One region of the Catenuloplanes indicus genome, then DNA from elsewhere that is predicted to be linked to it. Evidence: riboswitches for the same ligand, from Rfam matches in the RefSeq annotation. Region 1 holds a riboswitch; each other region holds the start of a gene.
The links. A riboswitch is a leader RNA that binds a small molecule or an ion and turns the genes downstream of it on or off. The one in region 1 is predicted to bind cyclic di-AMP.

Region 1 (3,582 bases):
TCCGTGCCCGCGCTGCGCGACCAGGTCGGCGCCGCGCTGGCCAGCGCCCGGCTCACCGGCTGGGACGGGCTGGTCCAGGCGCAGCGGGAGTACATGGACGCGTTCTGGGACCACTCGGACGTACGGGTCGAGGGCGACCCGGAGGTGCAGCAGGCGGTTCGCTTCGCGCTCTTCCACGTCCTCCAGGCCGGCGCCCGCGCGGAGATGCGGCCGATCGCGTCGAAGGGACTGACCGGTCCCGGGTACGACGGCCACACGTTCTGGGACTCCGAGACGTTCGTGCTGCCGGTGCTGACCTACACCCAGCCGGACGCGGCCAAGGACGTGCTGCGCTGGCGGCACGCCACGCTCGACCTGGCCAAGGAACGGGCCGAGACGCTCGGCCTGCGCGGTGCCGCGTTCCCGTGGCGGACCATCCGCGGGCACGAGTGCTCCGCGTACTGGCCGGCCGGCACCGCGGCGTTCCACATCGCGGCGGACATCGCGGACGCGGCCCGCCGCTACGTGCTGGCCACCGGTGACGAGGACTTCGAGCACGACTACGGGTTCGACCTGCTGATCGAGACGGCGCGGCTGTGGCGTTCGCTCGGCCACCACGATCGGCACGGCCGCTTCCACATCGACGGTGTGACCGGCCCGGACGAGTACACCGCCGTGGTCGACGACAACATCTACACGAACCTGATGGCCCAGCTGAACTTCTACGCCGCGGCGGACGTGGCGCTGAAGTACCCGGACAAGGCGCGCGCGGCCGGCGTCGACGACGAGGAGATCGCCGGCTGGCGGGACGCGGGCGCGGCCGTGCACCTGCCGTACGACCACGAGCTGGGTGTGCACCAGCAGTCCGAGGGCTTCACCCGGCTGCAGGAGTGGGACTTCGAGGGCACGCCGCAGGAGAACTACCCGCTGCTGCTCAACTACCCGTACTTCGACCTGTACCGCAAGCAGGTGGTGAAGCAGGCGGACCTGGTGCTGGCGATGCTGTGGCGCGGCGACGCGTTCAGCGACGAGGAGAAGCAGCGTAACTTCGCCTACTACGAGGCCCGCACGGTCCGCGACTCGTCGCTGTCCGCCTGCACCCAGGCGGTGCTGGCCGCGGAGACCGGTCACCTGGAACTCGCCCACGACTACCTGGGTGAGGCCGCGCTGATGGACCTGCACGACCTGCACAACAACGCGCGCGAGGGCCTGCACGTGGCGTCGCTGGGCGGTTCGTGGATCTCGCTGGTGATGGGCCTCGGCGGCATGCGCGACCACGGCGGTCAGCTGACCTTCAACCCACGGTTGCCGGAGCGGATCACCCGGATGGAGTTCGCGCTGCTCTGGCGCGGGCTGCGGCTGCGGGTGGACGTGCGCAGCGACGAGGTCACCTACTCGCTGCGCAACGGCACGGGTGAGAAGAGCGTCACACTCGTGCACCACGGCGAGCTGGTGACGGTGTCGGCGGACAAGCCGGTGACGATGGGAATCCCGGAGCGGACGGGCGTGGGACCGGAGCCGCATCAGCCCGCGGGCCGCGCCCCGGCTCGTCGCGCAAGCTCTCTGTAATTGCCTGCTCGACGATTAGTGCAAGGAAGGCCGTCTCGGTTCGCCGGGGCGGCCTTTCCCGTATCGCGTCGATGTTTCTCTATGTTTTCCGGTCATTGAGCGGGCACTTTGCGTCACTATAGGGAATTCTTAATTTTACGGATCTTGAGCGGTCGTCCTTGGCGCGACTGGGTAGTCTTGCCGCCGGTTGTCATCGGCGGGCACGCCCGGTGCCCGTGGCGACCACCGCCAAATCGCTCAGCGAGTCGGGGAACCACGTTTGTGGGGTGAATCCGCGTCAGCGGTAGGGGTGTCGTTCCCATCCCGAACCCGTCAGCTAACCCGGCCGGCGGTCCGAGAGAGGAACATGATGCGCCTACGGCGAATGGCAGCGCTTTCGGTGCTGCTGGCGACTGTGGCCACGGCCGCGCTCGCAACGCCCGCCTACGCGATCGACGAGGGCGGCACGGAACAGCTCAGGGAACAGCTCGACGCGGCCAGCAAGGGTTTCGTCGAGGCGAAGAACAAGCTCGCGGCCTCGGAGAAGCGCCAGAAGGAGCTGACCGAGGAACTCAAGACGATCGAGGCCGACCTCAAGACGCGTGAGGCGACCGTCGGCGAGCTCGCCGGCCGCACCTACCGCAACGGGCGCCTCGGCCCGATGGTCGCGATCCTCAACGCCTCCGAGGGCGAGGGCTTCATGGACCGGGCCACGCTGCTCGAGACCATGGCGATCAACCAGGAGAAGCAGGTCCGCGAGCTGGTCGTGGCCAAGGACGAGGCCTCCCGTGCGAAATCTGCCATCGACAAGGAGATCGGTGAGCAGAAGAAGCAGGTCGAGACCATGGACAAGCGGAAGAAGCAGGCCGAGAACGCGCTGAAGGCCGCCGGCGGCGGCGCCGCGGCGAACGTCGAGTCCGGCAGCGGCTCCGCGGCGGTCGCGGTCGCGGTCGAGCGGGCTGCCGACGGGTCGTTCCCGTCCGAGAGCTGCACCGTGGACGACCCGACGACCGGCGGCTGCATCACGCCCCGCACGCTGCACGCCTACAAGCAGACCAAGTCGGCCGGCTTCGACCATTTCGTCTCCTGCTACCGCAGCGCCGAGGACGGCGGCGAGCACCCCCGCGGCCGCGCCTGCGACTGGTCCGCCCAGGCCAGCGGCTTCGGCGGCGTCGCCGTCGGCGCGGACAAGGCCTACGGCGACAACCTGGCCAACTTCTACATCAAGAACGCGGACCGGCTCGGCGTGCTCTACGTGATCTGGTGGAGCCAGATCTGGCTACCGTCGAGCGGCTGGCAATCGTACGCCGGCGGCGGCACACCCTCCGGCGACCATACGAACCACGTCCATCTGTCGATCATCTGACGCAACGGAGCCCGCGGCCGCCCACCGCGGGCTCCTTCGTTTCCACCGAAGCGAAATTCCCGACTCTCTTCCCGCATCCGGCGTGGTCGCGCTGGGCTTGCTCCCGCGGGCACCGGTCGTCGCCCAGCGGCTCCTCCCCGCCGGTTCGCCGGCGATCACCCCGAACCCCACCGCCGTTCCAGTGGCCGCTGTCGCCGCCGGCCGCTGCCCGTTAACTGCGGGTGTGGTCAGAAGTGGTTGCGCAGGGTGGTGAAGGAGGGGAGTTCCAGTACGCCCGTGTCGGCTGGGTCGAGGGCGGCGTGCTCAAGTTCCCACGTGTGTGGATGCGGGATGAAGACCGCGTTCCAGCCTGCTCGGCGGGCCGGGATGATGTCGGATTTCGGGGAGTTGCCGATCATCCACGTGGTGGCCGGGTCGAGTGACAGCGACTCGGTCAGTGCCAGGTATGTCGGCAGATCCTTCTCGCGAACCACGTGCACGCTACCGAAATGCCCGGCCAGGCCGGATGCGGCCAGTTTGCGACGCTGTTCCGTGTCGTCGCCCTTGGTCAGCAGCGCCAACTCGTGGCGGGTGCCGAGGTCGGCGAGCGTTTCCGCGACCTCCGGCATCAGCTCGACCTCGTCGAAGACGAGTGCGGCGGCCAGCTCTTCGATCTCGCGGCGCTCGGCGTCGGTGGCCGGGCGTTCACT
Region 2 (3,582 bases), 580 kb from region 1:
TGCCGCAGCCGGCAATCCCCACAATGGGGGAATGTCCGAAACACGCCGTATGCCGGGAAAGCTGACGGGCCGGGTGGCTGCGGTCGCCGTGGGAGGGGCGGTGCTCGCGCTGCTCACCGGCGCGATAGTGGCTTCCGGCGGCGACCCCGCCCCGACTCCGTCCGCTTCCCCCTCCCTCTCCCCGTCGCCCGTGTCCTCGGAGCCGGCCGCGGCGCCGGAACCCTTCGTGGACGATGGCGGGATCGAGGTGGTGCCGTCGGCCTCCACCGAGGTGGCGCGGATCGCGCCGGGCCCGGTCTCGGTGCGGTACACGTTCGACGGCGGCGCCGGCCGGCAGTTCCTGGACGTCACCGGCCGATACGGCATGCGGGCGCGCACCGCGGCCGGTGGCGCGCTCCGGCTGACCCGGCACGGCGCCGGCTGGGCCGCGACCTTCCCGGCCCGCTGCACCGCGCTGCCGCAGAACTGCCCGCGCGCGATCCTGGAGGGCGGCGACCCGGCCACGCTCAACCCCGGGACCAGGCGCCTGCGCTACGGCGCGTCCGTGCTGATGCGGCCCACCGACACCGCGGACGGCGCGAACGTGGTGCAGAAGGGCTTCTCGGTCGGCGGCGGCACCCAGTACAAGCTGCAGGTCGACGGGCTGGACGGCCGGCCCAGCTGCGTGGTGGCCAGCCCGGCCCGGATCTACCGGGTGATCGCGCCGGTCCGGGTGGCCGACGGGCGCTGGCACGCGGTCGGCTGCACGCGCGCCGGTGGCGCCCTGTCGATCACGGTGGACGGCGTGGCGCGCGGCACGACGAAGCTGCCGGCCCGGCTGTCCATCGCGAATACCGAGCCGCTGCGAATCGGCGGTAAGAGCGTGACCGCCAACAACGATCAATATGCCGGTCAGGTGGACGATGTATATGTGGCGATCAATTGACGTGACGTACGGCGACCACCCTTTCACGTACCGATTTTTGGGCTAGATCCGCTTGCGGTGTCCGTTTTGCCTCTCTAATCTTGGGGTTCGCCGGGCTCGATGACGCGCGATCATCAGCGGTCGCCGCGAGCCTGACACCGCCGAATCATCCACCCGATGAACCGGGGACCCAATCAGCACTCGGGGTGAATCCGCCGGCCGCGGCCGGCGGTAGGGCGATGACCCTGTGGTGGGCGCTACTGCACCGGCCCTCACCCGCCCGAACCCGTCAGCTAACCCGGTAGGCGGTCAGGGACACAAGGGAGCACACACTTCGGTGGCAGGCATTGCCGCACTCCGAAACCGGTCCGTCCTCGTCGGCGCCATGTGCGCGCTGACCACTGCGCTGGTGGTCACGCTCGGCGGCACCGCCGCCCACGCGGAGCCGAGCGTGACCGAGGTGGAGAAGCAGATCGATGAGGCGTGGACCCAGCTCGAGCCCACGGTCGAGAAGCACAACTCCACCCGCCAGGAGCTGCAGAAGAAAAAGAAGCAGGCCGAGGTGCTCGGCGCCAAGATCAAACCGTTGCAGGCCGAGGTCGACCAGGTCATGAACCGGGTCGGCGTGATCGCGGCGGAGGAGTACAAGACCGGCCCCGCCAGCACGCTCGGCTCGATCCTGGTGACCGGCTCGCCGACCACGCTCACCAACCAGCTCGAACTCCTCGATCACTTCGCCCGTACCCAGGGCCGGGAGATCGCCGAGGTGGTCGCGCTGAAGGAGCAGCTGGAGGCGGAGAAGGCGCCGCTTGACGCGCTCGTCGCCGACCTCACCAAGCAGGAGGCGGAGCTGGCCAAGAAGACCAAGGAGATCAACTCCAAGGTCGACGAGCTGCAGAAGCTCCGGCTCCAGATCTACGGCAACGGTGGTGGCGGCGAGCTTGCCCCGGCGCCGTGCCCCTACGAGTACCCCGGCGGTAAGCGCGGCGTCGTGATCAAGTTTGCCTGCGCGCAGATCGGATCACCGTACGTCTGGGGTGCGGCCGGACCGGATGCCTACGACTGCTCCGGCCTGATGCTCGCGGCGTACAACCAGGTCGGCATCTCGTTCCCGCACAACGCGGCCGCGCAGCGCGGGCTGATGCGGTCGGTGAGCCGCGCCGAGCTCCAGCCGGGCGACTTCGTCTTCTACCGCGCCGACCTCAGCCACGTCGGCATGTACGCCGGTGACGAGTGGGTGGTGCACGCACCGAACCCCGCGGAGCCGGTGCGGATGATGAAGATGGACGCGATGCCGGTGCACAGCTTCGGCAGTCCGCTCTAAGGTCTTCTTGTGGGCCGCCCTCGCTCGACGGGGGCGGCCTTCTTACGTCGTGGGCCAGGTGCGCCAGTTGCGCCACGAGCGGCTCGGCGTCGGCCCGCGCTGCCCCTGGTAGCGGGAGCCGTAGACCTCCGACCCGTACGGATGCTCCGCCGGCGACGACAGCCGGAAGATGCACAGCTGCCCGATCTTCATGCCCGGCCAGAGCGTGATCGGCAGGTTCGCCACGTTCGACAGCTCCAGCGTCACGTGCCCGGAGAAGCCCGGGTCGATGAACCCGGCCGTCGAGTGCGTCAGCAGGCCCAGCCGCCCCAGACTGCTCTTCCCCTCCAGCCGCCCCGCCAGCTGATCACCCAGCGAGATCACCTCCAGCGTGGAGGCCAGCACGAACTCACCCGGGTGAAGCACGAACGGCTGACCCGCCGGCACCTCCACCTCGGATGTCAGGTCGTCCTGCTGCACCGCGGGGTCGATGTGCGTGTACAGGTGGTTGTTGAAGACCCGGAACAGCCGATCGAGCCGCACGTCGATGCTGGACGGCTGGACCAGCGCGGCCTCGAACGGATCGAGGGCGAGGGTGCCGGCCTTGATCTCGGCGACAAGGTCCCGGTCGGAGAGCAGCATCCGGACACACTATCTCGCATGCTGGCCGTTCGAACGCGTGTTCGAGTAGGATCGTCACATGGCTACCTGGACCGCTTTCGCCACCTCACAGCCCGGTTTGGCCGCCGCCATCCGCACCCTCATGCAGCAGTACGGTCCGGGCCTTGGCTACCTCGCCACCGTCCGCTCCGACGGCGGCCCCCGCGTCCACCCGGTCTCCCCGGTCATCACCGACGAGGGCCTCTTCTGCTTCATCGTCGACTCCCCGAAACGCCGCGACCTCGACCGCGACGGCCGCTACGCGCTGCACAGCTTCCCGCCCGAGGACAGCGACGACGAGGCCTACCTCGCCGGCCACGCCCACCCGGTCACCGACACCGCCCGCATCACTCGCCTGGCCGGCGACCTCCGCGCCGAACCCCACGTCGACTGGCGCCTCTACGAATTCACCATCGACGTCGCCATGCTCGCCCGCCACGGCCGAGGCGGCGCCACCCCCCTCGCCACCGACACCACCACCGCCCGCCCCGCCGTCCAGGTCTGGCGCGACCACGCCCCCACCGTCGAAATCGTCATCGCCGCCTCAGGCGACTCACAGGCATAGCCGCTCGCGCGGCGATCGCCAAACCAGGTAGAGTGAGGCCGCACCACGCGGGTGTAGTTCAATGGCAGAACATCAGCTTCCCAAGCTGACAGTGCGGGTTCGATTCCCGTCACCCGCTCCACGGCAAAAGCCCTGGTCAGGACAGATGTC
Region 3 (3,582 bases), 1.6 Mb from region 1:
CATGTCGAACGCCTCCAGCCAGCTGGCCGGGTTCTTCGCCAGGAGCAGCCGGATGTTGCGCCCGTCCCGGTCGACCTGCGCGTAGCGGCCGGCCACCGACGCCACTGAGGAGAGCGTCGGCACGGCCTGCAGCGGGCGGATGCCGAACGCGGCCGCGACCGCGAGCGCGGTGGCCGCGTTGCCCAGGTTGACCCGGCCGGGCAGCTGGAGCCGGATCAGGTGCCAGGCGCCGGACGGATCCAGCACGCCGTCGTCCTCGACCACCCACTGCGGCGCGGGGCGGCGCAGCGGGCAGCCGGTGCACCACCACTGGCCGTCCTGCCGCTCGATGGTGGAGCCGCACTCCGGGCACACCCAGGAGTCGTCCTGCCAGCGCTGACCGGCGCTGAACCAGGAGACCGTGGGGGAGTTGCCGGCCGCCCAGACGATCATCGGGTCGTCCGCGTTGCCGACGATCGCGACCTCGGGGTGCTTGGCCAGCGTGGTGCGCCAGAGCTGGGCCATCATCGCCACCTCCTTGGCCCGGTCCAGCTGGTCCCGGGAGAGGTTGAGCAGCGCGATGACCCGGGGGCGGGTCTCCTCGATCACCTGAGGCAGGTAGTGCTCGTCCACCTCCAGCACCGCGTACGGCGTGTCACCGGCCTTGGCCAGTGCGGAGGTGTGCCCGGTGGGCATGTTGGCACCGAAGGAGTTGGTCGCCACCGGGCCGAGCACGCCCAGCGCGGCCGCGGTCAGCCGGGTGGTCGTGGTCTTGCCGTTGGTGCCGGAGACCAGCGCGATGGCGCGGCCGGCGGCGAGGTGCTCGAGCAGGTCAGGATCGATCTTGAGACCGATCCAGCCACCGATCACGGACCCGTCGCCCCGCCCAGCCGCGCGGGAGAGCGCGGCGGCGGTGCGGGAGACCTGGGTCGCGACCTTGGCGCGGAGGGGCATGTTGCCTTGCGTCACCCGAGCGAGGTTACCGGACCGGTACCGCTTCACCATCGGCTCGTTCGGCCCCTTGCGGCCTGCCCGGGAGTACGTGTTGATCACGCTGGTCTTATCCGCGGTGTGACGCCGGCCCGTGTGGGAAGCTTCACCGGGTTCGATATACGGAGAGTGAGTGCGCGGGGCCGTGCCGTGCCGGAATATCGGGCACCCGACACGTCGGGGGCGAGGGCCGGGCATGCCAACCTCGGAGAGTGACCGATCGATGGCGCGGGCGTGCTCCCGAGGTCCGCTACAAACGATGAGCCGGTGCGCGATCCGCCCGCCGGTCGCGCCGGCCACGGGACACGCCGAACCCTGCCCGTCCCGGGCGACGCGACATTCCACCCAGCACATGGCAATCGAGGGCAGGGGCGGGGGAACCACTCGCAATCCGCACGACGGCTCGCTCGCGGGCCTTGGGGTGAAGCCCGGCAGTGTGCCGGGCCGGGCATCCTCGGCGCCCGAACCCGACAGCTAACCCCGCAGGCGTGCCGGAAGGACACCTTTCGTGCAGCACCTCAGCCAGAACCCGGACGTCCGGAACGCGATGCCGAGACCGGGCAGCACGCTCCGGCTCCGGGCCAGGCGTTCCACTCTGCCCGCGCGCGCCTCGATCCTGGCCGCCCTGATCGGCATCTGCGTCGCCGCCGGTCAGCTGGCCACCCCGGCACCCGCCGGCGCCGCGCCGGCGCCGGGCAAGGCCGCCGCGGTCGTCGCGCTCGCCAAGAGCCTGTCCGGCAAGCGCTACCGGGCCGGCGGTGCGAGCCCGGGCGGCGGCTTCGACTGCTCCGGCTTCACCATGTACGTCTACCGGACCGCGGCCGGGAAGAAGCTGCCGCACAACGCGAACCGCCAGCAGCGCGCCGGGGTGGCCGTGTCCAAGGCCCAGGCCCGCCCGGGCGATCTGCTGATCTTCCGGAAGGGCGCGCACGGCTATCACGCGGCGATCTACGCGGGCGGCGGCTACATGTACGACGCGCCGCGTCCCGGCGTGCGGGTGGGCAAGCACAAGATCTGGTCCCGTGCCTATGTGGTGCGCCGGGTCGTCTGACGCTCCGCCGGAAAGGGCCCCGCCGATGTCCGGCGGGGCCCTTTCGCGCTTTCGCAGCGCACTCGCAGCCGTCGCACAGCGCTGACGGCAGGAGATCGTTTGGCGACCGCATGTGTGCGTCCAATCCCTCCACTTCCCTCCACGCAATCGTCCAGACGCCTGCACACCCCGGAAAAACCACCCGAAATGTCCGGATAAAACGTGCGGGATGCGTGTCGATCCGAACGGATGTCGGAAAGAAGACGGCCCGTCGGGGCCAAAGCCCTCCACCTCGCGCAACCGTCTGTGACGTGCTGTTTTGCACTCCCGTACCCCTTGACTAGGCGCCGTTTCCGGTTGCGGGTGGAGGGAAGTGGAGTAAAGTGGGGCCACATGGCGGGGTCGTGGAGAGCCCGCCGGCCCGAGTGATCAGCGGCACCGCGAATGCCGCCGGCAAGGGCGAGGGGGTGACGCCGCGATGTTCCTCGGCACGCACACCCCGCGCCTGGACGACAAGGGCCGGCTGATCCTCCCGGCCAAGTTCCGGGACGAGCTGGCGGGAGGTGTCGTGATCACCAAAGGGCAGGAGCGCTGCCTCTACGTCTTCCCGATGCCCGAGTTCCAGCGGATCTCGGAGGAGCTGCGGGCCGCACCGATGACGCACAAGGCGGCGCGGGCCTACAGCCGGGTCTTCTTCGCCAGCGCGCACGACGAGGTGCCGGACCGGCAGGGCCGGGTCACCATCCCGGTGCTCCTGCGAGAGTACGCGCAGCTCGACCGGGAGCTCGTCGTGATCGGCGCCAGCACCCGGGTGGAGATCTGGGACAAGCAGGCCTGGGAGACGTATCTCGCGGAGAGCGAGGACGACTTCGCCGACATCGGGGAGGGGGTGCTGCCCGGCGGGCTGTAGTCGACGGGAAACCCGTACTGCGAGATCTCCAGCCGCTCGGCGCTCCTGGCACCCCTTCCCCGGTGTCAGGCGCGACGGTGGTGACGCCAGGAGGGCGGATGGGGATCTGGCGGTACGGTCTTCGTCGCACTGCTGGCGGGCATTGCGTGAAACGAATCGTCACCAGGTGATGGGGGTCGACATGGGGGTGCCCGAGCCGGAGCTCGTGGCCGAGGGTCGCGAGTGGCAGGCACGGGGCACACATGTGCCCGTGCTGCTGGAGCGGTGCCTGGCACTGCTCGCCCCCGCGCTGACCGGCGACGCGCCGGTCTATGTGGACACGACCCTGGGTCTCGGCGGGCACGCCGAGGCGATCCTGACCGCGAACCCACGGCTGACGCTGATCGGCCTGGACCGGGACACGGAGGCGCTGGAGCACTCGCGCCGCCGGCTGGACCGGTTCGCCGATCGCACCCACCTGGTGCACGCGGTCTCCAGCGAGCTGCCCGACGTGCTCGAGCGGCTCGGATACGAGCAGATCGACGGCGCTCTGTTCGATCTCGGCGTCTCCTCGTTGCAGCTCGACGCGCCCGATCGCGGGTTCGCCTACGCCCAGGACGCTCCGCTGGACATGCGGATGGACCAGGACCGTGGCATCACCGCGGAGGACGTGGTCAACGACTACGAACCGGGC

Region 2: it holds a riboswitch for cyclic di-AMP, as region 1 does, so the genes downstream of both, J2S42_RS22440 (C40 family peptidase) here and J2S42_RS19795 (coiled-coil domain-containing protein) in region 1, are expected to answer to the same signal.
Region 3: it holds a riboswitch for cyclic di-AMP, as region 1 does, so the genes downstream of both, J2S42_RS12490 (C40 family peptidase) here and J2S42_RS19795 (coiled-coil domain-containing protein) in region 1, are expected to answer to the same signal.

What each region holds. Positions count from the first base shown of each region.
Region 1 is NZ_JAUSUZ010000001.1:4,410,914-4,414,495, reverse strand. Features, by position in the region: gene J2S42_RS19800 (glycoside hydrolase family 65 protein) at 1-1,548, shown strand, start outside; cyclic di-AMP (ydaO/yuaA leader) riboswitch at 1,765-1,895, shown strand; gene J2S42_RS19795 (coiled-coil domain-containing protein) at 1,913-2,893, shown strand; gene J2S42_RS19790 (HAD family hydrolase) at 3,121-3,582, opposite strand, start outside.
Region 2 is NZ_JAUSUZ010000001.1:4,990,609-4,994,190, forward strand. Features, by position in the region: gene J2S42_RS22435 (LamG domain-containing protein) at 227-925, shown strand; cyclic di-AMP (ydaO/yuaA leader) riboswitch at 1,054-1,227, shown strand; gene J2S42_RS22440 (C40 family peptidase) at 1,242-2,228, shown strand; gene dcd (dCTP deaminase) at 2,271-2,849, opposite strand; gene J2S42_RS22450 (pyridoxamine 5'-phosphate oxidase family protein) at 2,908-3,432, shown strand; tRNA gene J2S42_RS22455 (tRNA-Gly) at 3,480-3,553, shown strand.
Region 3 is NZ_JAUSUZ010000001.1:2,785,797-2,789,378, reverse strand. Features, by position in the region: gene J2S42_RS12495 (MurT ligase domain-containing protein) at 1-933, opposite strand, end outside; cyclic di-AMP (ydaO/yuaA leader) riboswitch at 1,313-1,472, shown strand; gene J2S42_RS12490 (C40 family peptidase) at 1,478-2,020, shown strand; gene mraZ (division/cell wall cluster transcriptional repressor MraZ) at 2,478-2,909, shown strand; gene rsmH (16S rRNA (cytosine(1402)-N(4))-methyltransferase RsmH) at 3,091-3,582, shown strand, end outside.